DNA from 2 places in the Arthrobacter sp. FW306-1B-F12A genome. Region 1 is predicted to be linked to the other one. Evidence: predicted binding sites of a transcription regulator. Region 1 holds the regulator's gene; the other holds the start of a gene.
The links. Region 1 encodes HrcA, which represses chaperone genes, less so after heat shock. Its sites were predicted from a motif close to TTNGCACTCGNNNNNNNCGAGTGCNAA; they were not measured.
Positions count from the first base shown of each region.

Region 2: the regulator HrcA is predicted to act here: its motif matches at 12,331-12,357, upstream of groL (chaperonin GroEL).

Region 1 covers NZ_JBYSXD010000010.1:72,495-82,049, forward strand. The annotation lists gene lepA (translation elongation factor 4) at 125-1,978, shown strand; gene hemW (radical SAM family heme chaperone HemW) at 2,042-3,271, shown strand; gene AC3WJU_RS07555 (DUF4870 domain-containing protein) at 3,332-3,745, opposite strand; gene AC3WJU_RS07560 (DUF3097 family protein) at 3,849-4,706, opposite strand; gene hrcA (heat-inducible transcriptional repressor HrcA) at 4,887-5,900, shown strand; gene dnaJ (molecular chaperone DnaJ) at 5,968-7,098, shown strand; gene AC3WJU_RS07575 (16S rRNA (uracil(1498)-N(3))-methyltransferase) at 7,101-7,877, shown strand; gene AC3WJU_RS07580 (GerMN domain-containing protein) at 7,909-8,796, opposite strand; gene AC3WJU_RS07585 (PhoH family protein) at 9,219-9,555, shown strand, end outside.
Region 2 covers NZ_JBYSXD010000029.1:1,500-16,250, forward strand. The annotation lists gene gcvT (glycine cleavage system aminomethyltransferase GcvT) at 1-770, shown strand, start outside; gene gcvH (glycine cleavage system protein GcvH) at 1,302-1,685, shown strand; gene glyA (serine hydroxymethyltransferase) at 1,682-3,019, shown strand; gene AC3WJU_RS14365 (L-serine ammonia-lyase) at 3,321-4,751, shown strand; gene AC3WJU_RS14370 (lipid II:glycine glycyltransferase FemX) at 5,128-6,201, shown strand; gene AC3WJU_RS14375 (threonine/serine exporter family protein) at 6,298-7,776, shown strand; gene AC3WJU_RS14380 (siderophore-interacting protein) at 7,811-8,650, opposite strand; gene AC3WJU_RS14385 (uracil-DNA glycosylase) at 8,666-9,433, opposite strand; gene AC3WJU_RS14390 (DUF3263 domain-containing protein) at 9,570-9,905, shown strand; gene AC3WJU_RS14395 (LytR C-terminal domain-containing protein) at 9,955-10,578, shown strand; gene AC3WJU_RS14400 (cold-shock protein) at 10,718-10,921, shown strand; gene AC3WJU_RS14405 (ABC transporter substrate-binding protein) at 11,017-12,273, shown strand; gene groL (chaperonin GroEL) at 12,569-14,197, shown strand; gene AC3WJU_RS14415 (RNase H family protein) at 14,427-14,751, shown strand, end outside.

The sequences.
Region 1 (9,555 bases):
GATCACAGTGCACAAGCCGCGTCATGTTCATGGGAGACTATTAGTTCAGATATGCGGCTTCGGCCGGAATGGTCCAGACCAGTCCGGAGTCCGGCCGTGTGAGTATCGACAGTAAGGACCCTGCGTGTCTCCCATGGCCCGCACCGAACCGGTGCCCGCCGCGACAGATCCGGCCATCATCCGGAACTTCTGCATCATCGCCCACATCGACCACGGTAAATCCACCCTGGCCGACCGCATGTTGCAGTACACCGGCGTCGTTAAGTCCCGCGACATGAAGGCCCAGTATCTGGACCGCATGGATATCGAACGCGAACGTGGCATCACCATCAAGTCCCAGGCTGTGCGCATGCCTTGGGAACTCGACGGCACCAGCTACGCCCTGAACATGATCGATACCCCCGGCCACGTTGACTTCACCTATGAGGTTTCCCGTTCCCTTGCGGCCTGTGAAGGCGCGGTCCTCTTGGTGGATGCCGCCCAGGGCATCGAGGCCCAGACCTTGGCCAACCTCTACCTGGCGATGGAAAACAACCTCACCATCATTCCGGTGCTCAACAAGATCGACCTCCCGGCCGCCCAGCCCGAAAAGTATGCCGCGGAACTCGCCAACCTGATCGGCGGCGATCCCGAGGACGTGCTGCGCGTGTCCGGCAAGACCGGCGTCGGCGTGGAGGCCCTCCTGGACAAGATCGTCCGCGATCTTCCAGCCCCTGTCGGCGACCCGGACGCTCCGGCCCGCGCCATGATCTTCGACTCCGTGTATGACACCTACCGCGGTGTGGTCACCTACGTCCGTGTCGTGGACGGCATGCTGCACCCACGCGAGCGGATCCAGATGATGTCCACCCGCGCCACCCACGAGCTCCTGGAAATCGGTGTCAGCTCTCCGGAACCCACTCCCTCCAAAGGGCTGGGCGTCGGCGAGGTAGGCTACCTGATCACCGGCGTGAAGGACGTCCGCCAGTCGAAGGTCGGCGACACCGTGACCAACCTGGCCAAGCCCGCTTCGGAATCCCTGGCCGGTTACGCCGATGCCAAGCCCATGGTCTTCTCCGGCTTGTACCCCTTGGACGGCACGGACTATCCCGTTCTGCGGGATGCCCTCGAGAAGCTGATGCTCAACGACGCCGCGCTCGTCTACGAGCCGGAGACGTCCGCAGCCCTGGGCTTCGGTTTCCGCGTGGGCTTCCTGGGCCTGCTGCACTTGGAAATCACCCGTGAACGCCTCGAGCGAGAATACAACCTCGACCTCATCTCCACCGCTCCCAACGTTGAGTACGAGGTCACGCTTGAGGACAAACGCGTCCTGCACGTCACCAACCCCAGCGAATACCCCACGGGCAAAATCGCCGAGGTGCGCGAACCAATGGTGTCTGCCACCATCCTGGCTCCCAATGAGTTTGTGGGCGCCATCATGGAGCTGTGCCAGAGCCGCCGCGGGGTCATGGGCGGCATGGACTACCTCTCGGAAGACCGGGTGGAAATCCGGTATCGCCTGCCGCTGGCCGAGATCGTATTCGACTTCTTCGACATCCTCAAGTCCAAGACCCGCGGCTATGGATCGCTGGACTGGAAGGCCGACGGCGAGCAGGTTGCCGACCTGGTCAAGGTGGACATCATGCTCCAGGGTGAGCAGGTTGACGCTTTCAGCGCTATCACCCACCGGGACAAGGCCTACGCCTACGGCGTCATGATGACAGGCAAGCTGCGCGAGCTCATTCCCCGCCAGCAGTTCGAGGTCCCTATCCAGGCCGCCATCGGCTCCCGGATCATCGCCCGCGAGAGTATCCGCGCCATCCGCAAGGACGTCCTTGCGAAGTGCTACGGCGGTGACATCACCCGTAAGCGCAAACTTCTGGAAAAGCAGAAGGAAGGCAAGAAGCGCATGAAGATGGTGGGCCGCGTGGAAGTTCCACAGGAAGCATTCATCGCAGCGCTGACCACCGACGAATCCAAGGACAAGGCCAAGAAGTAATGCGGCTGTCCGCCCGGAACACTGCGGTACAGGCGGGCACAGAACGGCCCCGGAGGGAGTTCCGTGCCTAGCGTTCTTCCCCTTGGGGATCCTGCACCTGCGGACGGCATCTTGCCTCCGCAGGTGCTCGACGGTGTCGATTCGCGCAAGTTTGGACTGTACGTCCACATACCGTTCTGTGCCGTGCGTTGCGGATACTGCGATTTCAACACCTACACCGCCACTGAGCTTGGCGGCGGCGCCTCCCAGGACGCCTACGCGTCCACTGCCATTTCGGAAGTGGAGTTCGCCGTCCGGGCCATGGAAGCCTCCGGGCTGCCGCAGCGGCCCCTGAGCACGGTGTTCTTCGGCGGCGGCACGCCGACCCTCCTGCCTGCTGAAGATCTCGCACGCATCCTGACGGCCGCCGTCGGGCACTGGGGACTGGAAGCCGGAGCCGAAGTCACCACTGAAGCGAATCCGGACTCCATGACGCCGGAGTCCCTCCAGCTGCTCGCGGATGCCGGCTTTACGCGGATTTCCTTCGGCATGCAGTCGGCAGTCCCTCACGTGCTCAAGGTCCTGGACCGTACGCACACACCCAGCCGCGTCCCCTTGGTGGTCCAATGGGCGCGCGACGCCGGCCTTGCCGTGAGCCTCGACCTCATCTACGGCACTCCCGGCGAGTCGATGGCTGATTGGCAGATCTCCCTGGAGACTGCCTTGTCCTACAGTCCGGACCACATCAGCGCCTACGCGCTGATTGTGGAAGAAGGCACCAAGCTGGCGGCACAGATCCGGCGCGGCGAGGTTCCCGGGATCGACGACGACGACCACGCCGCGAAGTACGAACTCGCCGATCAGCTGATCAGCGCCGCCGGTCTGGACTGGTACGAGGTCAGCAATTGGTCCCGTACGCCCGAACAGGCGTGCAAACACAACCTTGCCTACTGGCGGGGAGACGACTGGTGGGGCATCGGACCCGGTGCGCATTCCCACATGGGCGGCGTCCGCTGGTGGAACGTCAAGCACCCCACCGCCTATGCCAACAGGCTCGGTAGCGGGGCCTCGCCGGCCGCTGGACGGGAAACGCTCGACGCCGGAACCCGGGAAGTGGAACGCATCATGCTGGAGGCGCGCCTCGGCACCGGGCTTCAAGTCGACGCGCTCGACAAGGTGGGCCGCCACGCCGTCGCAGGCCTCATTGCCGACGGCCTGGTTGAACCCGCAGCGGCCTTCCAAGGACGGCTGGTCCTGACCCTCAAGGGCCGGCTACTCGCCGATGCCGTGGTCCGCCGGATCCTTCCGGACTAGCGGCAGGCGCCAGCGCCCGGAGCGGGGGGGGGCTACATAGGCATCCGCCGCGAGGACCGGCTACTTGATCCAGCGCAGGTTGAAGCGGTAGCGGTGCGGCTGACCGTGGTTGACGCGGATTCCGGCCGACACCGAGAAGCAGGTCACTGCGACCCAAATCGCCGTGGCCAAAACCGCGAACAGGTTTCCCACCACCGGGAGCAGGACCAGGATGTTTGCGAGCACTGCGGCAATCGTCGGAGGCAAAGTGAAGTTGAGCGCTTCCTTGGATTCCTGGGCCGTGAACGGGCCACGCTCGCGGAAGATCAGGTAGATCAGGAGCGAAGGCACGCAGCCGAGGATTCCTCCAAAGTGCGCCAGGGTTGCCCACTGCCGGTCTTCCGAGGCGGTCAAGGGCAGCGCGTTGGCAGGAACGCCGTGGTACTGGGACTGGCCCGAGGTGCCGTCCCGATCGTCAGGAGCGTTGTCTGCCACAGTTTCTTCCTTCGAGTGTCTATCGGTGCAGTGTTGCTGTCCCAGAATACTTGCTTGGCACGCGGTCAGCCGACCAACTGCTGTCCCCTACGCAGGTAATTCATCACGGAACGGTCAGGAAATCGATCACTTCCTCCACGCGACCCAGCAGAGACGCCTCCAAATCGGCGTAGCTGTGGACGGCGCCCAGCAGCTTCTGCCAACCCAGTCCGATGTCCTCGGCCGTTTCATGCGGCCAGCCAAACGCCTTCAGTATCCCGGTCTTCCAATCCGTGCCCCGCGCGATGGTCGGCCATTGCTCGATCCCCAACACCTTGGGCCGGATTGCCTGCCAGACGTCCACGTAGGGGTGTCCCACGATCAAGACGTTTCCTGCAGCGCCCGGCAGCGTCATGGCGTCGGCCGCAATCCGCGACTCCTTCGAATCCGGGACCAAGTGGTCCACAAGGATCCCGAGACGGCGGCCCGGGCCAGGGGAGAATGCGGCTATTGCCGCCTTGAGATCGTCCACGCCATGCAACGGCTCGACGACGATACCCTCCACCCGGAGATCATCTCCCCACACCTTTTCCACAAGTTCGGCGTCGTGCTTACCTTCCACCCATATCCGGCTCGCCTTGGCGACTTGGGCCCGCTGGCCGGCGACTCGGACGGATCCTGATGCTGTCCTGCCTGCTGGCGCCGCCCCCTTGGCGGCGGCCGGGCGTGGGGCAGGCGGCAGGAGCTTCACGGCTTGTCCCTCCAGCAGGAATCCGAAGCCAAGCCGGAACGACTTGGCCTTTCCCCGCCGATCCTCCAGCACCACAATGTGCATGCCTCCGGACTTCTCCACCCTGGTCACGGCCCCGACCCAGCCGGACTGGACGTCTTCGAGAACCATTCCGCGTTCAACAGGAACCTCAGGCAGTTGCCGTTTGGCAGGCGAGGAGAGGTCTTGCGGGCCCCAATTGTCGTAAGACACGGTCTTCACACCACTTTGCGCTAGGGGATCGGTCACGGTCCGTGGCATTGCGCAGGACCGCGCGGGAATCATGTTCGCCGCGAGCGGTACCAATGCTAACAACGAGGTGGCTCATACTAGACTTGTTAGCACTTGGGCATGTTGAGTGCTAACTGTTGAAATGTTGATTGGAGGTGGGCAGTGAGCGAACCACGCAAGCTTGAAGTGTTACGCGCCATCGTGGAGGACTACGTTCACTCCCGCGAGCCGGTCGGTTCCAAAGCCTTGGTTGAACGGCACCATCTGGGAGTGTCGAGCGCAACCATCCGCAATGACATGGCCCTCTTGGAAGAAGAAGGCCTCATTGCCGCACCGCACACGAGCGCCGGCCGCATTCCCACGGACAAGGGTTATCGCCTGTTCGTCGACCGTATTTCCGAGGTCAAACCACTTTCGGCCGCCGAGCGCCGGGCCATCCACTCCTTGCTTGAGGGACCTGACGACGTCGAGGACATCCTTGAGCGCACCGTCCGGCTCCTCTCCCAACTGACCAACCAGGTCGCCGTCGTGCAGTATCCGCACCTGAGCCGCGCGCGCGTCCGGCACATTGAGTTTGTCCTTTTGGCACCGCGCCAGGTCCTGGTGGTGTTGATCGCCGATTCGGGCAAGGTGGAACAGGGCGTTGTGCACGCCGCGACGGACACCACTGACGACGAACTCATGGCCTTGCGGGCGCGATTCCTTGGAAGCATCGCCGGCTCCCAGCTCGACCTCATGCCGCAAGTGCTGCCATCGGTGGTTGCCCTGTGCCCGCCGGCGCTTCGGAACCTTGCCGGCGCCCTTGCCCACGGCCTGGAAAGGCTTGCCGAGCGGAGCCGCGACGAACGCATGGTCATGGCAGGCACGGCAAACCTGGCCCGCTCCAACGTGGACTTCCCGCTGAGCATCGGTCCGGTCCTCGAAGCGCTTGAGGAACAGGTGGTCATGTTGCGGCTTTTGTCCGACATGGCGGAAGACCCCCGGGGCGTCACGGTGAGTATCGGCCGCGAAAACCCCTACGACGGCCTCTCCGAGGCTTCGGTGGTTGCCACGGGCTACGGTCCGGGCAGCAGTGCCAAGATCGGCATTCTTGGACCCACCCGCATGGACTATCCCAACACCATGGCGGCCGTCCGTGCCGTCGCACGCTACCTTTCCCGCATTCTGGGCGGCTGACGGCCTCGGCTGGAAACCGCCCCGCAAGAAACGCAGTGGAACCGTAAACAAGGAAGAGATACCGACTTTGAGCAGTCACTATGACGTTCTGGGCGTCTCGCCGGAAGCAACCGGCGAGGAGATCAAGAAGGCCTACCGCAAACTCGCACGTAAGCTGCACCCCGATGTGAACCCCGGGGCCGGCGCTGCAGAGGAATTCAAGGCGGTGACTCACGCTTACGAGGTCCTCTCCGACCCACAGAAGCGCCGCGTCTACGACGCCACCGGCAACGAGAACGGGACCGACAACGGTTTCGGCGGCGGCTACGCGGGCCAGGGATTCGCCTTCCAGGACATCTTCGACACCTTCTTCGGCGGAGGAGGTGGCGGCATGCAAGGCCCCGCGTCACGCATGCGCCGCGGGCAGGACGCCTTGATCAGTGTCCGCATCGACCTGCGCGAAGCCGTCTTCGGTGTCAACAAAAAGCTCGAAGTGGACACTGCAGTCATCTGTCCCACGTGCGAAGGCTCATGCTGCCGACCGGGCACCCACCCGGAACGCTGCGACATCTGTGGCGGCTCGGGCCAGGTCCAGCGGGCCGTGCGCTCGATCCTCGGCCAGGTCATGACGGCCGCGCCGTGTGGATCGTGCGAAGGTTTCGGCTCGATCATCAAGGATCCCTGCAATGAGTGCAACGGCCAGGGCCGCATCCGCAGCCGACGTTCGCTGACCGTCAAGGTGCCTGGCGGCGTCGCTACCGGGACCCGCATCCAGTTGTCGTCGCAAGGCGAAGCAGGCCCCGCAGGCGGGCCTCCCGGCGACCTCTACGTGGAGATCCGGGTCAACAGCGATTCCACCTACATACGGGAAGGCGACGACCTCCACGCCACGCTGAGCGTCCCCATGACCGCCGCGGCGCTGGGTACCGAGCTCCAGCTTGAGACTTTCGACGGTCCCCAGGAAATCGACGTCAAGTCCGGCACGCAGTCCGGCGAAGTCATCACCCTGCGCGGGCTGGGCGTCACCCATCTCCGCGGCTACGGCAGGGGAGACCTCAAGGTGCACCTGCACGTTGAGACGCCCGGCAAGCTCGACGCCGCACAGGAAGACCTGCTTCGCCAACTGGCCAAGTTGCGCGGGGAGCAGTTCACCGAAGGCAAGCTTGTGGCCAGTGGAGGTATGTTCGCGAAGCTGCGGGACAAGCTCGGTAACCTGTAGCGGTGAGCAACCCCGTATTCTTCACAGCTGCCGGATCGCTTGACGGGCTCGGCCCTGGCGACTCTTTCATGCTTGACGGCGCCGAAGCCAGGCATGCTGTCACCGTCAAGCGCCTGGAAATCGGCGAAGCCGTCGATATCGCCGACGGTGCCGGCAAACGGCTCACGGGCACGGTGGCCGAATCCGGGCAGGGAACCCTGACGGTCGTTGCCTCCGCCGTCCAGGAGGAACACCAGCCAGCCGTACGGCTCGTGTTGGTCCAGGCCCTCGCGAAGGGCGACCGGGACGAGCTCGCCGTCGAAACGGCTACGGAACTCGGGATCGACGCCGTCGTGCCCTGGCAGGCGGAACGTTCCATCGTGCGCTGGAAGGGTGACCGGGCGGCAAAAGCCCACGCGAAATGGCAGTCTGTCGCCACGGCAGCCGCCAAGCAGGCGCGGCGCGCGTGGATTCCTGAGGTGCGTGCCGCCGTCGACGGCTCCGGCCTGGCTGCGGCCGTTGCCGCCGCCGATCTGGCGATCATCCTGCACGAGGACGCGAAACGTCCGCTACGGGAGGTCCTGGAGAAGTGGCACGGCGGGGTTTCCGACGCCGATGCCGGGGCTGGGCGGGAAGTGCTGCTCATTGTCGGCCCGGAGGGCGGCATTTCACCGCGCGAAGTGACGAAGCTCAGCGATGTCGGCGCCGTCACCGCGCTCTTGGGCCACCACGTGCTTCGCTCGTCGACGGCGGGTCCTGCCGCCGTCGTGCTCGCCAGTGACATCCTGGGGCGCTGGTAGCCCGCAGCACGTCCTAGATCAGCGGACGTCCTCAGCGAACGGTGAAAGTACGGGTATCAGTCGCGATGTCCGCGTCGTTGGGTCCCATCAAGGAGACCCGCAATTCGTATCGGCCCGCTCCGAGCCCCACTGTGAAGCTGAAGGTTCCACCCTGTCCCGGAACGGTCGAGGCAGTGACCTGCCCGGCGAGGTACGAGGACTTGTCGCCGTTTGAGTTCTCGCGAAGGATTTGCCAATGCAGCTTCTTCGAGGGGTCCGTGCTTCGGCCGTTGAACTTGACCGGACCGGAAGGCAAGGTCAGGTCCTCCTGCGGGTCGATGATCCACACCGGCGCCACCATGGAGGCGTCGCGGACCATCGGATCGCCGAGTTTGACCTGGCCGAATGCCATGTAGTCCGTGTGCCCGTCAACCAGGATGGTCACCTTGATCTGCTGTCCTGAATCGATCAGGCCCGAACTTGCGGCCGCAGCGGTAGCGGTATAGACGAGTTCCTGGACCGCCCGCTGTGCCATCCCGGCATCGAGATTGGAGTTGAACGCGTCGCGGGAAACATCGACCGTGACCACGTTCTTACCGGAAATCGAGGTCGCCAGGCTGCCAGGGTTCTGCCAGGGAGTGAAGAAATCGTGATCCAGAGGCTTCTGGGACATCATGATCCGCAGCGCCGTGGTGATGGGGTTCTCGTTGCCTGGGTTGTCACGGAATTCGCGGTACAGGAAGGTGTCCGTGTCGCTGCGCCCGATCCAGTACACGGGGATCTTGTTGGAGGCCTGGGTCGTTTCGAGCGGAGCATTGCTGTCGGGGGCCGTCTGCAGGGCAGCGGTCGGGGTGGGGACCGGCGTCGTGGATCCCTGTCCAGTGCGATCGGCAATGCATCCCGACAGGAACAAGGCAGCCGTCAAGGCGGTCACAAGCATCGCGGAACGTTTCCGGATGCGTGTGCCGTGAGGGGTGACGGCTGGCCTGGTGATTTTGGATTCCTGATCGTGTTCGGCCGCTGTAGCGCGGGGGAGTCATGCGCCCGGCGGCCGGGCACAGGGGCATTTTTGCCCATGAATCAGCTTGTCATAGTCTCCGGGGCCCCGGCTGGCGTTTCGATACCCGGGCGGACAACTGCAATCCGATTGATACGAGGTCGATGCCGAGTTGATACCAAAGCGGCACGAATCCGCCGTCCGCAGCCCCGCCGGGCACGGTCCGGACCCATCGCGGAGACTGGCTGGCGTAGGATTGAAAGCAATCCGAGGCCCACGATCCTGCGCCCATCCAGCAGACGGACATCGGAGAAAATCGATGGACATCACCAAGCCGGAGGAGCACAGGCCGCGAGGCCAGCACTATGACAGAATCATTGAACGGGCGGCCCAAGGCCGGCAGCGTTGAGACAGGTCCGGCCGAGTTTCCCCACTCTGTCCCGGGCGCCCGGACGGAAGTTGTCATCTTCGACAACTCGGATCAGATGGTTCAGACCCTTGGCAGCCATGACGAGGCCTTGCGCTACATCGAAGCCCAGTTCCCCGGCGTCGACTTCCACGTGCGCGGCAACGAGCTCTCCTTCAGCGGACCGTCAAGCGACGTTCCCAGGATCATGCGGCTTCTGGAGGAAGTCCGTGGCCTGGTCGGCAAGGGGACAGTCATCACCCCTGACGTGCTCCAGCAGCTTGTTTCCTTGTTGC
Region 2 (14,751 bases), on a different contig from region 1:
CCGAGGCGCTGGCGCAGCGGGCAGCCAACTTCGACGTCGTCGTCGAGGACGCCTCCGCGGCAACCTCGCTGATCGCCGTCCAGGGTCCCAAAGCGGAGGCAATCCTCCTCCGCTTGGTCCCGGCCGAACAGCACTCCCTCGTCACCGGGCTCAAGTACTACGCCGCCGTTGAGGTGCCCTTCACCTTTGCCGGGAACACCACGGATCTGCTGCTCGCCCGCACCGGTTACACGGGCGAGGACGGCTTCGAAATCTTCGTGGACAACGACGACGCTGCCGCCCTGTGGCAAGCAATCGCGGACGTTGCCGAGGACGGCGAGCTGATCCCCGCCGGCCTGGCCTCGCGCGACTCCCTGCGCCTCGAAGCCGGGATGCCGCTGTACGGCAACGAGCTCTCCCGCGAAGGCAACCCCTTCTCGGCAGGCCTGGGCCCTGTTGTCTCGCTCGCCAAGGAAAGCGACTTCGTAGGCCGCGCTGCCCTGGAAGCCCTGAAGGCTGAGGGCGCCGGTTCCACCAGCGGCCGCAAGCTGGTTGGCCTCAAGGGCTTGGGCCGCCGCGCCGGCCGCAGCCATTACCCGGTCCTCAAGGACGGCGCAGTTGTCGGCGAAGTCACCTCCGGCCAGCCCAGCCCCACCCTCGGCTACCCCGTAGCGTTGGCCTATGTCGACGTCGAACACGCCGAACCGGGCACGGCCCTGGACGTGGACTTGCGCGGCAAGTCCGAGCCGTTTGAGGTTGTCACCTTGCCGTTCTATAAGCGGACCAAATAAGTTTCGGATGGGTGACCGTGGTTGCGTTTAGCCCGTCGGGACCGACATCCTCTGCGGGCTCGGTCGCGAAAGACGCCCGCTGAGCGGACGTGACGCTCCCTTAGACGCCCGCTGCCGGATGCCGGTCCCGATGGGGCCGTCCTCGTCACCTTTGGTTATCGAACTGATGGGTGGTTATCGAACAGAAGGGCGAACGGTATGGACCTCGGCTCACCCTTGGTGCCTCTGTTGCGAACCTGCACCTGTCGCGTTCGATCGCCCTAGGTTTTTGGAAGGTGGGCTACCTCCCGCAGGTTGGCCCACTGGAACTGAATCGGCCTACTGGAACCACGGGTCACCTACTAAACCCGAAAGGGCCAGCGTTCTTTTCCGGAACTGTTGGCCCCGAAAACTGAACAAGCCTCTAGCGGTGGGGGAGCGGCATCCGGCAGCGTGCGTCAAAGCGACGAAGGAGCAGCACGCAGAGGATGGCGGCCCCCGCCGCGTAACCTGACCACAACTGTTTTCTTAGACCAACGCAAAGGAAAAAACATGGCAAAAGTTGCACCTGAACTCCAGTACTCCGACGAGCACGAGTGGGTTGCCCGCGAAGCCGGCAACCTTGTGTCTGTCGGCATTTCCGCCGTGGCCACCGACGCCCTCGGCGACATTGTGTACGTTGACTTGCCCGAGGTCGGTGCCGCTGTGACTGCGGGGGAGACCTGCGGCGAGGTTGAGTCCACCAAGTCCGTCTCGGACCTGTACTCCCCGGTGACGGGCGAGGTCACGGAAGTGAACTCCGCCGTCGTCGACGATCCCGCACTGATCAACAACGATCCGTATGGTGCGGGGTGGCTCTTCAAGGTGGCCGCCGAGTCCGACGGCCCGCTGCTTTCCGCGGAGGAATACGCTTCCAAGAACGGTGGCGAGCTGTGAGCGCCGCAACCGGGGCCGCAGGTACCGATAACACCCTGTTCGAGCAGGTAGTTTCGCCGTCCCTGGACACCGTGTTGTCAGAGCTGGATCCGGAGATCGCGGCGAAGATCGACGATGAGCTGAACCGTCAGCGTTCGGGCCTGGAAATGATCGCGTCCGAGAACCACACCGCCGTGGCTGTCATGCAGGCGCAGGGCTCGGTCCTGACCAACAAGTATGCCGAGGGCTACCCGGGCAAGCGCTACTACGGTGGCTGCGAGCACGTGGACGTCATCGAGCAGCTTGCGATCGACCGCGTGAAGGCCCTCTTCGGCGCAGAGTACGCGAACGTGCAGCCGCACTCCGGTGCCCAGGCCAACGCCTCGGTGATGCACGCCCTCATCAAGCCGGGCGACACCATCATGGGCCTGAACCTGGCACACGGCGGGCACCTGACCCATGGCATGCGGATCAACTTCTCCGGCCGCCTGTACAACGTGATCCCGTACCAGGTTCGCGAAGAGGACCACCGGATCGACATGGCCGAGGTGGAGCGCCTGGCACTCGAGCACAAGCCGGCGCTGATCGTGGCCGGCTGGTCCGCCTATGCCCGCCAGCTGGACTTCGCCGAGTTCCGCCGCATCGCCGACCTGGTGGGCGCGTACCTCATGGTGGACATGGCGCACTTCGCCGGCCTCGTGGCCGCCGGCCTGCACCCGTCCCCAGTCCCGCACGCGCACGTCACGACGTCGACGACGCACAAGACCCTCGCCGGTCCGCGCGGCGGCATCATCCTGAGCAACGACGCCGACATCGCCAAGAAGATCAACTCCGCGGTCTTCCCGGGCCAGCAGGGCGGCCCGTTGGAGCACGTGATCGCCGGCAAGGCCGTGGCCTTCAAGATCGCCGGTTCGGAAGAGTTCAAGGAACGCCAGGAACGTGTGCTGGCCGGTGCCCGGATCCTGGCCGAGCGCCTCGTCCAGCCCGACGTCACGGCCAAGGGGATCTCCGTGATTTCCGGCGGCACGGACGTGCACCTGGTGCTCGTGGACCTGCGCAACTGCGAACTCGACGGCCAGCAGGCCGAGGACCGCCTCGCCGCGATCGAAATCACCGTCAACCGCAACGCGGTTCCGTTCGACCCGCGCCCGCCGATGGTGACCTCCGGCCTGCGGATCGGCACCCCGGCATTGGCAACACGCGGTTTCGGTGAAGCGGCGTTCCGTGAAGTTGCGGACATCATCGCCGAGGCACTGATCGCCGACGCCGGCGCGGACCTCTCCGGCCTGCGTCACCGCGTGGAGGCACTCGCCGCCGCGCACCCGCTCTACCCGGGCGTCGCGAACCTCGCGTAGTCAGAGATCGGATCGGCAACGCCCGTCGGGTCCGACCTCCTCGGCATGCTCGGTCGCGTAGACGCCCGCTGAGCGGACGTGACGCTCCCTTAGACGCATGCTGCCGGAGGCCGGGCCCGAAGGGGCCCTCTGGTCGCCTCCTTTGAAGCGCGAGAACATTGACCGTTCGCTCTGGTGACGGCTAGACAGCGGGTGAGCGTATTCCGGAAGCGTGCGTCAAAGCGACGAAGGAGCAGCACGCGGAGGAATGCGGTCACCCGCCACCCATCCCCAACCCCCACCATCTAGTTAGGAACCGACCATGGCTGTTGGCGTCTTCGATCTTTTCTCTATTGGGATTGGTCCTTCGAGTTCGCATACCGTGGGGCCGATGCGGGCTGCTGCGGTCTTTGCGGGTGAGCTGAAGGATTCCGGTGCCCTGGAACGGGTGGCGTCGCTGCGCGTTGATCTGTATGGTTCCTTGGCTGCCACGGGCCGGGGGCACGGCACCATGACTGCGGTGCTGCTGGGCCTGGAGGGTTACCACCCCGAGGAGATCCTCCCCGAGGAAGTGGAGGAACGGCTCGCGTCGATCGCGGAGACCGGTCTGCTGAGCCTTTGCGGCGCGGTCGATCCCGAATCGGGGGTGTCGCTGCCGTACGGGGAAGCGGACATGATCCTGCACCCGCTCACAGTTCTTCCCCGCCATACGAACGGGATGAAGTTCTCCGTGTCCGACGCCGACGGCGAGGTGCTGCACGAGGCCACGTTCTTTTCCGTGGGCGGTGGTTTCATCGTCCGGGAGGGTGAAGAGGACGCGGCCCAGAAGGAACTGGAGGAGTCCAAGAAGGAACTCCCGCTGCCCTTCCGTACTGCCGCTGAACTCATGGGCCGTTGCTCCTCCAAGGGGCTTGGCATCTCGGACATCATGTTTATCAACGAACGCGCTTCCCGCACCGAAGAGGAAATCCGTGAAGGCCTGCTGCACATCTGGTCCGTCATGGAGGCCTGTGTTGAAACGTCCCTCAAGCGCGAAGGCGTGCTGCCCGGCGGACTGAAGGTCCGCCGTCGGGCCCCGGACTGGCACGAGCGTCTCCTGAAGGAAACCAAAGACCAGGATCCTGACTACCGGGATCCGAAGTACTGGCAGGAATGGGTGAACCTGATCGCGTTGGCCGTGAACGAGGAAAACGCCTCGGGCGGCCGCGTGGTCACCGCGCCCACCAACGGCGCCGCCGGGATCATCCCCGCCGTGCTGTACTACGCCTTGCATTTCGCCCCCGGCATGGACAAGGCCACGCAACAGGACCGCGACGACGTCGTGGTGAAGTTCCTGCTCGCCGCGGGCGCCGTCGGGGTGCTCTACAAGGAGCAGGCCTCGATCTCCGGCGCCGAAGTGGGCTGCCAGGGCGAGGTCGGCTCCGCTTCCTCGATGGCCGCCGCCGGATTGGCCGAAGTCATGGGCGGCTCCCCGGGACAGGTGGAAAACGCTGCCGAGATCGCAATGGAACACAACCTCGGACTAACCTGCGACCCGATCGGCGGACTCGTGCAGATCCCGTGCATCGAACGCAACGCGATCGCAGCGGCGAAGGCCATCAACGCGGCGAAGATGGCGCTCTGGGGGGACGGCACCCATCGCGTCTCCTTGGACGAGGTCATCGTGACCATGCGCGAGACCGGCAAGGACATGTCCTCCAAATACAAGGAAACCGCCATGGGCGGCCTCGCCGTCAACGTCGTGGAGTGCTGACCGCCGCTTCTTGATATTCGAGGCGGCGGCCACCGGATGGCCAAGCGGGGCCCAGCAATGCTGCGGATGCCATGGCGGCGAATACCGACCACCAGCTGTTGCTGCGGCCGGTGGTGAGCGGCGGAAGGGGGCGGTAGACGATCAACGGATCCTCCTGGTTCGGCTTTCGTTGTAACCACTTTCCGTTGCCCGGATAGCTGCGGACTTTGGGGAACCTTTGCCGCGGCTGTGAGAAATCGAAAGGGACCCAGCTCAAGGCGTTGGAAACGGACCACGCAGTAGCTTGCTGTGGGGGCCGATAGACTTGGAGCTGAACGCCTGCGCCGCACACCGGTGCCTGCTGCCTCACGTACGCAACTGATTGGACACGGCCCCCTTGCGAGAATTTACCGCACGCTTTGCCACCGCCGAGGAAATCGAACACTGGGACAAACACGTCACGGCCAACCCCAACGGCGGCAACCTCCTCCAATCCGAGGCCTTCGCGGACGTGAAGCAACACTTTGGCTGGAAGCCCTTGCATCTCGTCTACGAGACCGCGGACTACAGCAGCTACAACCTGGTCCTGGAGAAGAGCTTTCCACTGCTCGGCAAGCTCTGGTACCTCATCAAGGGCCCCGACGTTGCCGGCGTCGAGGACATTCCGGGGATCATCAAGGCAAACCGGGAATTCGTGAAGCGGGACAAGCTCGGGGTTTTCGCCGTTAAGATGGAGCCGGACATTGTCCTCAGTGGCGAAGCCCGGGACGCGATCGAGGCCACCGGAGTGGTCAAGACCCCCAACCTGCAGCCGAACGACTCCACAGCCCTGCTGGACATCTCTCCCGAGGAGAACCAGTTGCTGCGCAACCTGCATTCCCGCGGCCGCAACGCCGTTCGCCGGGCCATCCGCGAAGGCGTTGAAGTGCACACCATGGAACCCACGGAAGAGAACTTCCGTTCGATGTATGCGCTGATGACTAACACGGTTGAGGCGAAGTCCCAAGTGCGGGTCCGTGAATTCGGGTACTATCGCCAGTTCTGGACCAACTTCATCGAGCGTGGCCAGGGCAGGCTCCTCTTTGTCTTTGAAAACGGTGTGCCATCGGTCGGAGCCTTCGTCATCAACTATGGCCGAAAAGGCACCTACAAGGACGGCGGATCGCTGCAGAAGCGCGCGCAGTACGGCGATTCGCACTTGGTCCAGTGGACGGCCATCAACCAGGTCAAGGAACTGGGTTGCACGGAGTACGATTTCTGCGGCACTCCGCCCGCGGACCGGCTCAAAGACACCTCGCACCCGTTCCACGGACTTGGCCTGTTCAAGACCAGCTTCAGCAAGACCGTCACCGACTTCGTCGGCTGCTATGACCAAGTCATCAGCCCGCTGAAGTACAAGCTCTGGACTGCTGCGGGCGAACGTATCGCACGGCAGATCTACACCCGTCGCACGGGTCAACAGTTCTACTAGGCCAGCAGTTCCAGAAGGCTCGCAGCGCCACCCCGCCTACCGCATGTTGCACTACCCCGTATATGGAGGAACCACGCCCTTTGGAGGAACACCCGCGTGACTGACCGCCCCGACAACAGGCCCAACACGGATGGCTTGCCCAAGACGCAGCCGCTCAAGCCATCCCAGGTGCGCCAGAATGTCAACGCCAAGCGCATGCTTCGCAGGCTGGTGCAGGGGGAGAACCCTCCCACTGCCCCCATGAGCATCGTCGACCGCCTGGCGGGTAGTCCCTACGCCAACCCCATCATCCATGTGGGCGGTGTTGACGCATCGGCCCGCAAGACCATCGACTTCGCCCTGCATATGGCCGAAACGATGTTCCGCTACGGGGCAGGTGCCCTGGAAGTGGAGACCAGCATCATCGCGGTCACGGCTGCGCTCGGCTTGAAGAACATCGAAGTGGACATCACCAACCAGTCGGTCGCGCTCAACTATGCGCCCAAGGACCAGACCCCCATCACACTGCTCCGGGTTGTTCGCTCCTGGACCAACAACTACGCAGGCCTGGCCCAGGTGCACCAACTCGTCACGGATATCGTGGCTGGCGGTGTAGGCAGGTCGGAAGCGGTGAACCGGCTGGATGACATTATCCGCAGCAGCAAGCCCTTCCCACGGTGGATGGTCACCATGGCGTTCGGCGTCTTCTCTGCTGTCTTCGTCGGAGTCCTGGGCGGGGGACTTGGCGCTTCCGCCCTGGCTTTCGTCTCCAACATGCTTGTCAATCTCGTGGCCCGGCAATTGGGCAAGTGGCGCACGCCCGACTTCTTCGTGACAGCGGCCTGCTCCTTCCTGGTCACGTTCATCGCGCTCATGCTCCACTGGACCGGGGCGGACATCCCGCCGTCCATCGTCGTGGCGGGCGGCATTCTCCTGCTGTTGCCAACCGGGCGGCTCGTCTCTTCCGTGCAAGACGCCATCAACGGATTCCCCGTGACTGCGGCCGGACGATTCCTGTCCACGATCCTGACCTTCGGCGCGATCGTTGCGGGCATCGCCGTCGCGGTAGTTGTGGGTGACCTCATCGGCAGCGTCGCGATCGACGTCACGCAAACATTCCCCGAGGCGTATCCATTGTGGGGCCAGGCCATCCTGATAGCCGTAGCCGTGATTGCCATCGGCATCACCGAACAGACCCTGCTCAAACTTCTGCTCCCGACGGCGGCAGTGGGTTTGGTGGGTTACTTCGTCTTGTGGGGGGCTTCCAGCCTTGGTTTCGGAGACCGGCTCTCGCCGGCGATTTCCGCCGTGGTCATCGGCCTGCTCGCGCGGATGGTGGCGCTCAGGCTCGGAGCCCCGCAGCTCGTGGTCGCCGTCCCGGCCGCCCTCATCCTGCTCCCGGGCCTGAAGATATTCCGTTCCATGTATGTATTGACGGTGCAAGAAGCAGATGTACTGGTGGGTTCGGGAGGCATGCTCAACGCCGGAGCAATCGTGCTGGGTGTGGCCGCGGGAATCGTGCTGGGGGACAACCTTGCCCGGCCACTGACCAAGGGACTGGCCAGCAACGAGCGCCGCCGCGTGCGCCGGCGCTAGCCGCGTCCGCTGGGCCGCCAAGCGGTAAGGACCGCTAGATTTGCCCGATAGGGAGTTTCTTCTCCGCCTGGAAATCGTCCTCCACACGCCCCTGGGCCCAGTATCCGGAAAGCGATACCTGGGACCGCTCGAGCCCACGCTGCTTGAAGAAGATGTCGCGCAGGCCCTTCATGTAGCCGCGTTCACCGTGCGCAAACACGTCTACGCGTCCGGGCAGCCACTCGGCTTCGCCCAAGGCATCGAGCAGGATCGAGCTTGATCCGGCCGGGACTCCGGAGCGAAGGAGCCAGCGCAGCTCCACGCCCTCGGGAGCGGCGATATCAAGGATGTCCGCGTCGCTATCGACTTCGAGGAAAGCAAGGCCCTTCGCGTCGGCCGGCAGGGATTCGATCGCGGCGGCAATCGCCGGGAGCGCGGCGTCGTCGCCGGCGAAAAGGTACCAGTCGGCGTCGGGCGCCGGGTTGTAGGCGCCGCCGGGGCCCGTGAAGACAAGTGTGTCGCCGGGCTGGGCCGCCAGGGCCCATGGGCCTGCAAGGCCTTCGTCGCCGTGGACCACGAAGTCGATTGCCAGTTCCTGCGCAGCTTCGTCCACCCAACGGACGGTGTAGGTGCGGGTGTACGGCCATTGTTCGCGCGGCATGGTCTCGCGGATGGCCCACAGATCCAGCGGCAACTCATACTCGACGCCGGGCTGCGGGAACACGATCTTCACATATCGGTCCACGAAGCCGTTGTTCGCATAACCGGCAAATCCGGGTCCACCAGCAATGATCCGCACCATGTGGGGCGACAGCTGTTCCGTGCGCAGCACAGTCAGGTTCACTTGGGGGCGGGTATTGCGGGATGCAGACGACGTGGCGGGCAAAGATGTCATGTAGGCAAGCCTAAGCTAGGGCAGCGGTGGAAGCTCCCAGATGACGGGATCCGCGCCTTGCATCCGGAGCAGGGCGTTGGCGCGGCTGAACGGGCGAGAGCCGAAGAAACCCCGCGACGCGGAGAGCGGGCTGGGATGGGCGGAGGAGATCACGGGGGCGCCTTCAAGCAGCGGCTGTACGGCTTCAGCGTCCTTGCCCCACAGGATCGCGACGAGCGGACTCTGCTGCCCGGCAGCATTTCGTCGGCGGGCGACGGCGGTGACCGCCGCCGTCGTGATGGCCTCCCAGCCTTTGCCCCGGTGCGAGCCGGCAGCACCGGCCGCGACGCTGAGCACCCTGTTCAGGAGGAGTACTCCTTGGCCCGTCCAGGCCGAAAGATCGCCGTGGACCCGCGGCGGGAGCCCGAGATCGGTTTCCATCTCCCGGTAGATGTTCGAGAGGCTGCGGGGGATGGGCCGTGTTTGTCCGGAAACCGCGAAAGAGAGCCCGACGGCGTGTCCCGGCGTCGGGTAGGGGTCCTGGCCCAGGATCAGCACCTTCACGTCGGCCAGCGGCTGCCGGAAGGCACGAAGTATGTTGGACGCCGCAGGCAGCACGTGCGCTCCGCGGCCGGCCTCGGCCGCCACGAAGGCGAGCACCGAGCGCAACTCGTCCTCGATGCCGGAGAGCGCGCCCGCCCAGTCCGGCGCCATGAGATCCTCCAAGGCCATTCCGGGTAGTGCCTCGAACCCGGCGGAGTGATCTTCGGATTCAAGCTCAAATAACGCTTCTTCGCCTGCCACCCAGCCATTGTCCCTGTCCTCGCGGTCCGGGGGAAAGCGCCGGCCCTCAAGGCGGCGGGGCAAATGACATCGGTGTTATTCGCCCGTTACCATGGGCGGGGGACATTTTTCAGTCAATGCGTCGAAGGAGTGTGTCGTGGCAGAACCCGCACGGGAACCCATGGCGTCCGAAGCAACTGGATTGGTGCTCGAAGACCTGTCCGCCGGACTCCGCAGTGATTCGCCGCTCGGCGAGCGTGAACAGCAGATGCTCGCCCTGGAGAGGCAATGGTGGAAGTACGCCGGGGCCAAGGAACAGGCCGTCCGGGAACTCTTCGATCTCTCCGCGACCCACTACTATCAGCTGCTCAATGCCCTCATAGACACCGAGGAAGCATTGGCGCACGATCCTATGCTGGTCAAGAGATTGCGTAGACTACGTATGTCACGTCAGAGGGCCCGCACAGCGCGCCGTCTCGGTTCCGACGCATAGAGCACCCGCTGATCCCCCAGCCAGCAAGCAGCAAGGACAAGGCTTCACCATGACCAAATTTGCCCGGGATGAATTCGACCGTGTCCCGCAGAGCTCATCGCGGCAAGGTGTCCACAGGCTCGTCGCGTCTGCTTCCCGGCCGGCCCTGTGGCCGGTGCTGCTGCTGGGCGGCATCGCACTTGCTGTAGGACTCGTTGCCTTCCTGATCCTTCCGAAGCTTGGCTTCACCTCGTCGACGACGCCGCAAGCCGTCGTCACCGCTGACACTTCCAAGCAAAGCGCCGCGGCGCCACCTTCGGCGAACAGCTCTGCGCAGGCATCCAGCCAGCCGTCTACCCAGCCGAGCCCGGGCGACACTCCGTCCAGCACGCCGACGCCGACCCCCACGACGGCGCCATTGGACAAGACGGCGGCAGTAGCGGTCTACAACGGCACCACCACCGGTGGCCTGGCTGCGCGTGTGGCCGGCATGGTGCAAGGCGGAGGATGGCCGTTGTCCACTGTCGCAAATTGGGGCGGCATGCCCCAGCAGACGTCGTCGGTCTTCTACAAAGGCGCGGCGCAGAAGGGCAATGCCGAAGCCCTCGGCAAATTGCTGGGCATTTCCAACCTCGTGGACAGCGCGGAGTTCCAGCAGCCCGTGGTTGTGGTTCTGGGCCCCGGTTACAAATAGCAACTCGGTTACGCCTCAATAACATTGCGGCCACCCGCACCCAAGGTTGCGCTACGGCAACGTGACTGTGGTTACAGTAGTTGTGAGCTGGCCCGGAGATCCCGGAAGCCGGCCACTGCTAGTTGAAAGTGTGGGGATCATGGCTTTGGGAACCGTCAAATGGTTCAATGCCGAAAAGGGCTACGGATTCATCACCGTGGATGAGTCCGGTGACGACATCTTTGTGCATTGGTCCGCCATCCAGATGGATGGCTTCCGTGCGCTCGAAGAAGGACAACGCGTCGACTTCGAACTGGGCGAGGGCCAGAAGGGCCCGCAGGCAGAAAGCGTGCGGCTTATCTAGTGGGTGTTGCGGCAACAGGGCTGTCCTGGCCCCTCGGAGCGCGCCGGTCCCGGGTAGTTTCTCTTCTTGCAGCTTCGGCAGCCTTGGCCCTTGGAGTGGCCGGATGTTCCGCCCCCGTCGGCAACGCCAGACTGAGCTCCGTTACCCCAAGCGGCGACGGCGTCCTGCGCATCGGCGTGATCCTGGACAATACCGGTGGTTCCGCATTCCTCAACGAGTCCGAACTGGCTGCCGCCAAGTTGGCTGTCAAACAAATCAACGACGCCGGCGGATACAAGGGCCGTCCCGTCGACTTGCTACCGGCGTCGGCGGCCGGTGAAGGCGGTGGCGCTAGCCAAGGGGCCGGCGCGGCGGCCTTCTCTGCCGACACTGCGGCACAAGCCAAGGCGTTGTTGTCCGCCCACGCAGACGTCGTCGTGGGGCCGAGCGATTCGAGCCATGCGCCCGCCGCGATCGATGTGCTCTCTCCCGCCCGGATTCCGCTCATCTCGCCGGCGAACACGGCGTCGGGGCTGAGCAGCTACAAGAATGGCGGCTTCTACTTCCGCACGTCTGCCGCTGATGCCGCACAGGGCAGCGTCCTGGCGAAGCTTGCCCGCGACGCCGGCGCCAAGCGCATTTCGGTCCTCCACGAAGCCGGGGATTACGGTACGCGCGTCTCGGGAGCGGTCATGGATGCTGCCCGCGGCCTCGGAATGGACGCCGTGTCCAATGCGGAATTCGCGGCAGGCAAAGCAGCTCCCGCCGCGGCGGGCATCAAGTCCGGTACGCCGGACGCCGTCGTCGTGGTTGCCCGTGATGGCGCCCAAGGCGCCCTGGCTGAGCTCCTGAATGCGGGGCTGAGCGGCAAGAGCCTGATCTTGAGCGACGGCGCGATCCGCCAATACGGAACCGCGCTCGGTGCAGGTGGCCTCGACGGCGCGCGGGGAATTCTTCCGGGCGTCTTCCCGAGTGCGGAGTTCCAAGCCGAGCTGACGGGCATCGACCCCAAGCTCAAGGACACGACGTACGCTGCCGAGACGTACGACGCCGTCACCCTCGCGGCGCTTGCCGCCTCAACGGCGGGCGACGATGCGGGAGGCTCGATCGCGGCCTGGCTCACCACTGTGTCCGGCGGAGTGCGTCCGGCGTCGGGCGATGCGGCAACGAAAGAACGTACGTCTTGTGCCTCATACAAGGACTGCGTCGAGGTGCTGAAGGGGGCCAAGCTCCCGGATTACGACGGCGAGTCCGGCACCATCGGGTTCGACGCCAACGGGGACGTTACCTCGTCCAATTACATGGTCTTCACCTACGGGGCTGACAACACTGCGCGGGTCAGTGGCAAAGAGACGGCCTCCCGGACTCCGTGACGGCTTGTGCCCGTAGCGAATTCCCTGGGCGTGGCGAGTAGTTTCCGGCTCTTCCTGCTTGCACTCTCCTCGGGTGAGTGCTAATTATTGATTAGCACTCTCAGGCATTGACTGCTAATCCTTCACGGCTTCGGCCGTATGGAATGGTGGCGGTGCCTGGGGGAACAAAGAAAACCTTGCTGGGGTGAGGTCCGGAGCACGCGGCGTACAGAGGCCGAATGCGAAGGATCGTCCGTCGCGGGCACCGCAGTGAAGGCACCTTCTTAACGACTGTCCCGAAAGGACTACCGCCGTTATGGCCAAGATCATTGCATTTGATGAAGAGGCACGCCGCGGTCTCGAGCGGGGTCTGAACATCCTCGCCGACGCCGTCAAGGTCACCCTCGGCCCGCGTGGACGCAACGTCGTCCTCGAAAAGAAGTGGGGCGCCCCCACGATCACCAATGATGGTGTTTCCATCGCCAAGGAGATCGAGCTGGACGACCCGTTCGAGAAGATCGGCGCAGAGCTGGTCAAGGAAGTTGCCAAGAAGACGGACGACGTCGCTGGCGACGGCACCACTACCGCCACCGTCCTGGCCCAGGCTTTGGTCAAGGAAGGCCTGCGCAACGTAGCTGCCGGCGCCGACCCGCTGTCCCTCAAGCGCGGCATCGAGAAGGCTGTTGACGCCGTCATCCGCGAGCTGCTCGCCTCCGCCAAGGAGATCGAGACCAAGGAAGAGATCGCTGCCACGGCTTCCATCTCTGCCGGCGACACCGAAATCGGTAACCTCATTGCTGAAGCCTTGGACAAGGTCGGCAAGGAAGGCGTCATCACGGTCGAGGAGTCCAACACCTTCGGCCTTGAGCTTGAGCTCACCGAAGGCATGCGCTTCGACAAGGGTTACATCTCCGCTTACTTCGTCACCGACGCAGAACGCCAGGAAACCATCCTTGAAGACCCGTACATCCTGATCGTCAACTCCAAGATCTCCAACGTGAAGGAACTCGTTGCGGTCCTGGAGAAGGTCATGCAGTCCAACAAGCCGCTGCTGATCATCGCCGAAGACATCGAGGGCGAGGCCCTGGCCACCCTGATCGTCAACAAGATCCGTGGCACCTTCAAGTCCGTTGCCGTCAAGGCTCCGGGCTTCGGTGACCGCCGCAAGGCACAGCTCGCCGACATCGCGATCCTCACCGGTGGCCAGGTCATCTCCTCGGAGGTCGGCCTCAGCCTCGAGAACGCAACCCTCGAACTGCTCGGCAACGCCCGCAAGGTTGTTGTCACCAAGGACGAGACCACCATCGTCGAAGGTGCCGGCGACGCCGACGCCATCGCCGGCCGCGTGGCGCAGATCCGTGCCGAGATCGAGAACTCCGATTCCGACTACGACCGCGAGAAGCTGCAGGAGCGCCTGGCCAAGCTGGCCGGTGGCGTTGCAGTCATCAAGGCCGGTGCCGCAACCGAGGTAGAGCTCAAGGAGCGCAAGCACCGCATTGAGGACGCAGTCCGCAACGCGAAGGCTGCCGTTGAAGAAGGCATCGTCGCCGGTGGTGGCGTTGCCCTCATCCAGGCCGGTGCCAAGGCATTCGCCAACCTGCAGCTCGAAGGCGACGAAGCAACGGGCGCCAACATCGTCCGCGTTGCCATCGACGCTCCGCTCAAGCAGATCGCTTACAACGCCGGCCTTGAGCCGGGCGTTGTCATCGACAAGGTCCGCGGCCTGCCGTCGGGCCACGGCCTGAACGCTGCAACCGGCGTTTACGAGGACCTGCTGGCTGCCGGCGTCAACGACCCCGTAAAGGTCACCCGCTCGGCTCTCCAGAACGCTGCCTCCATCGCTGGTCTGTTCCTGACCACCGAGGCCGTTGTTGCCGACAAGCCGGAGAAGAACGCTCCGTCTATGGGTGGCGGCGACGACATGGGCGGCATGGGCGGCTTCTAGCCCCCGCTGTAGCCCACCAGCCACACGCACGACGGCGGTCCCCACTTCAGGTGGGGGCCGTCGTCGCCGTTTAACGACGCTCGCTCACGTATGTCGGGTTTTGGGCGGACGCCCGCTCACGTATGTCGGGTTTTGGACGGACGCCCGCTCACGTATGTCGGGTTTTGGGCGGACGCCCGCTCAGTTCTGGGGTCAAGGAGTGTCGGGGTGGTCTGGCAGGATGGAAACCATGACGATTATTGCTGCCGCCGATGGTTCTGCCCTCGGCAATCCCGGGCCTGCCGGTTGGGCCTGGTACGTGAACGACTCTTGCTGGAGGGCCGGGGGGTGGCCGCACGGAACCAACAACCAGGGCGAGCTCATGGCGGTGCTGGACCTCTTCCGGTCCACGGCACATGTTCCCGATGAAGAGCTGAAGATTCTCTGCGACAGCCAGTACGTCATCAATTGCATCACCAAGTGGATGCCGGGATGGAAGCGCAAGGGCTGGCGCAAAGCGGACGGGAAGCCCGTCTTGAACGTCGATCTCCTCAAGGACATCGACCAGGCTATTG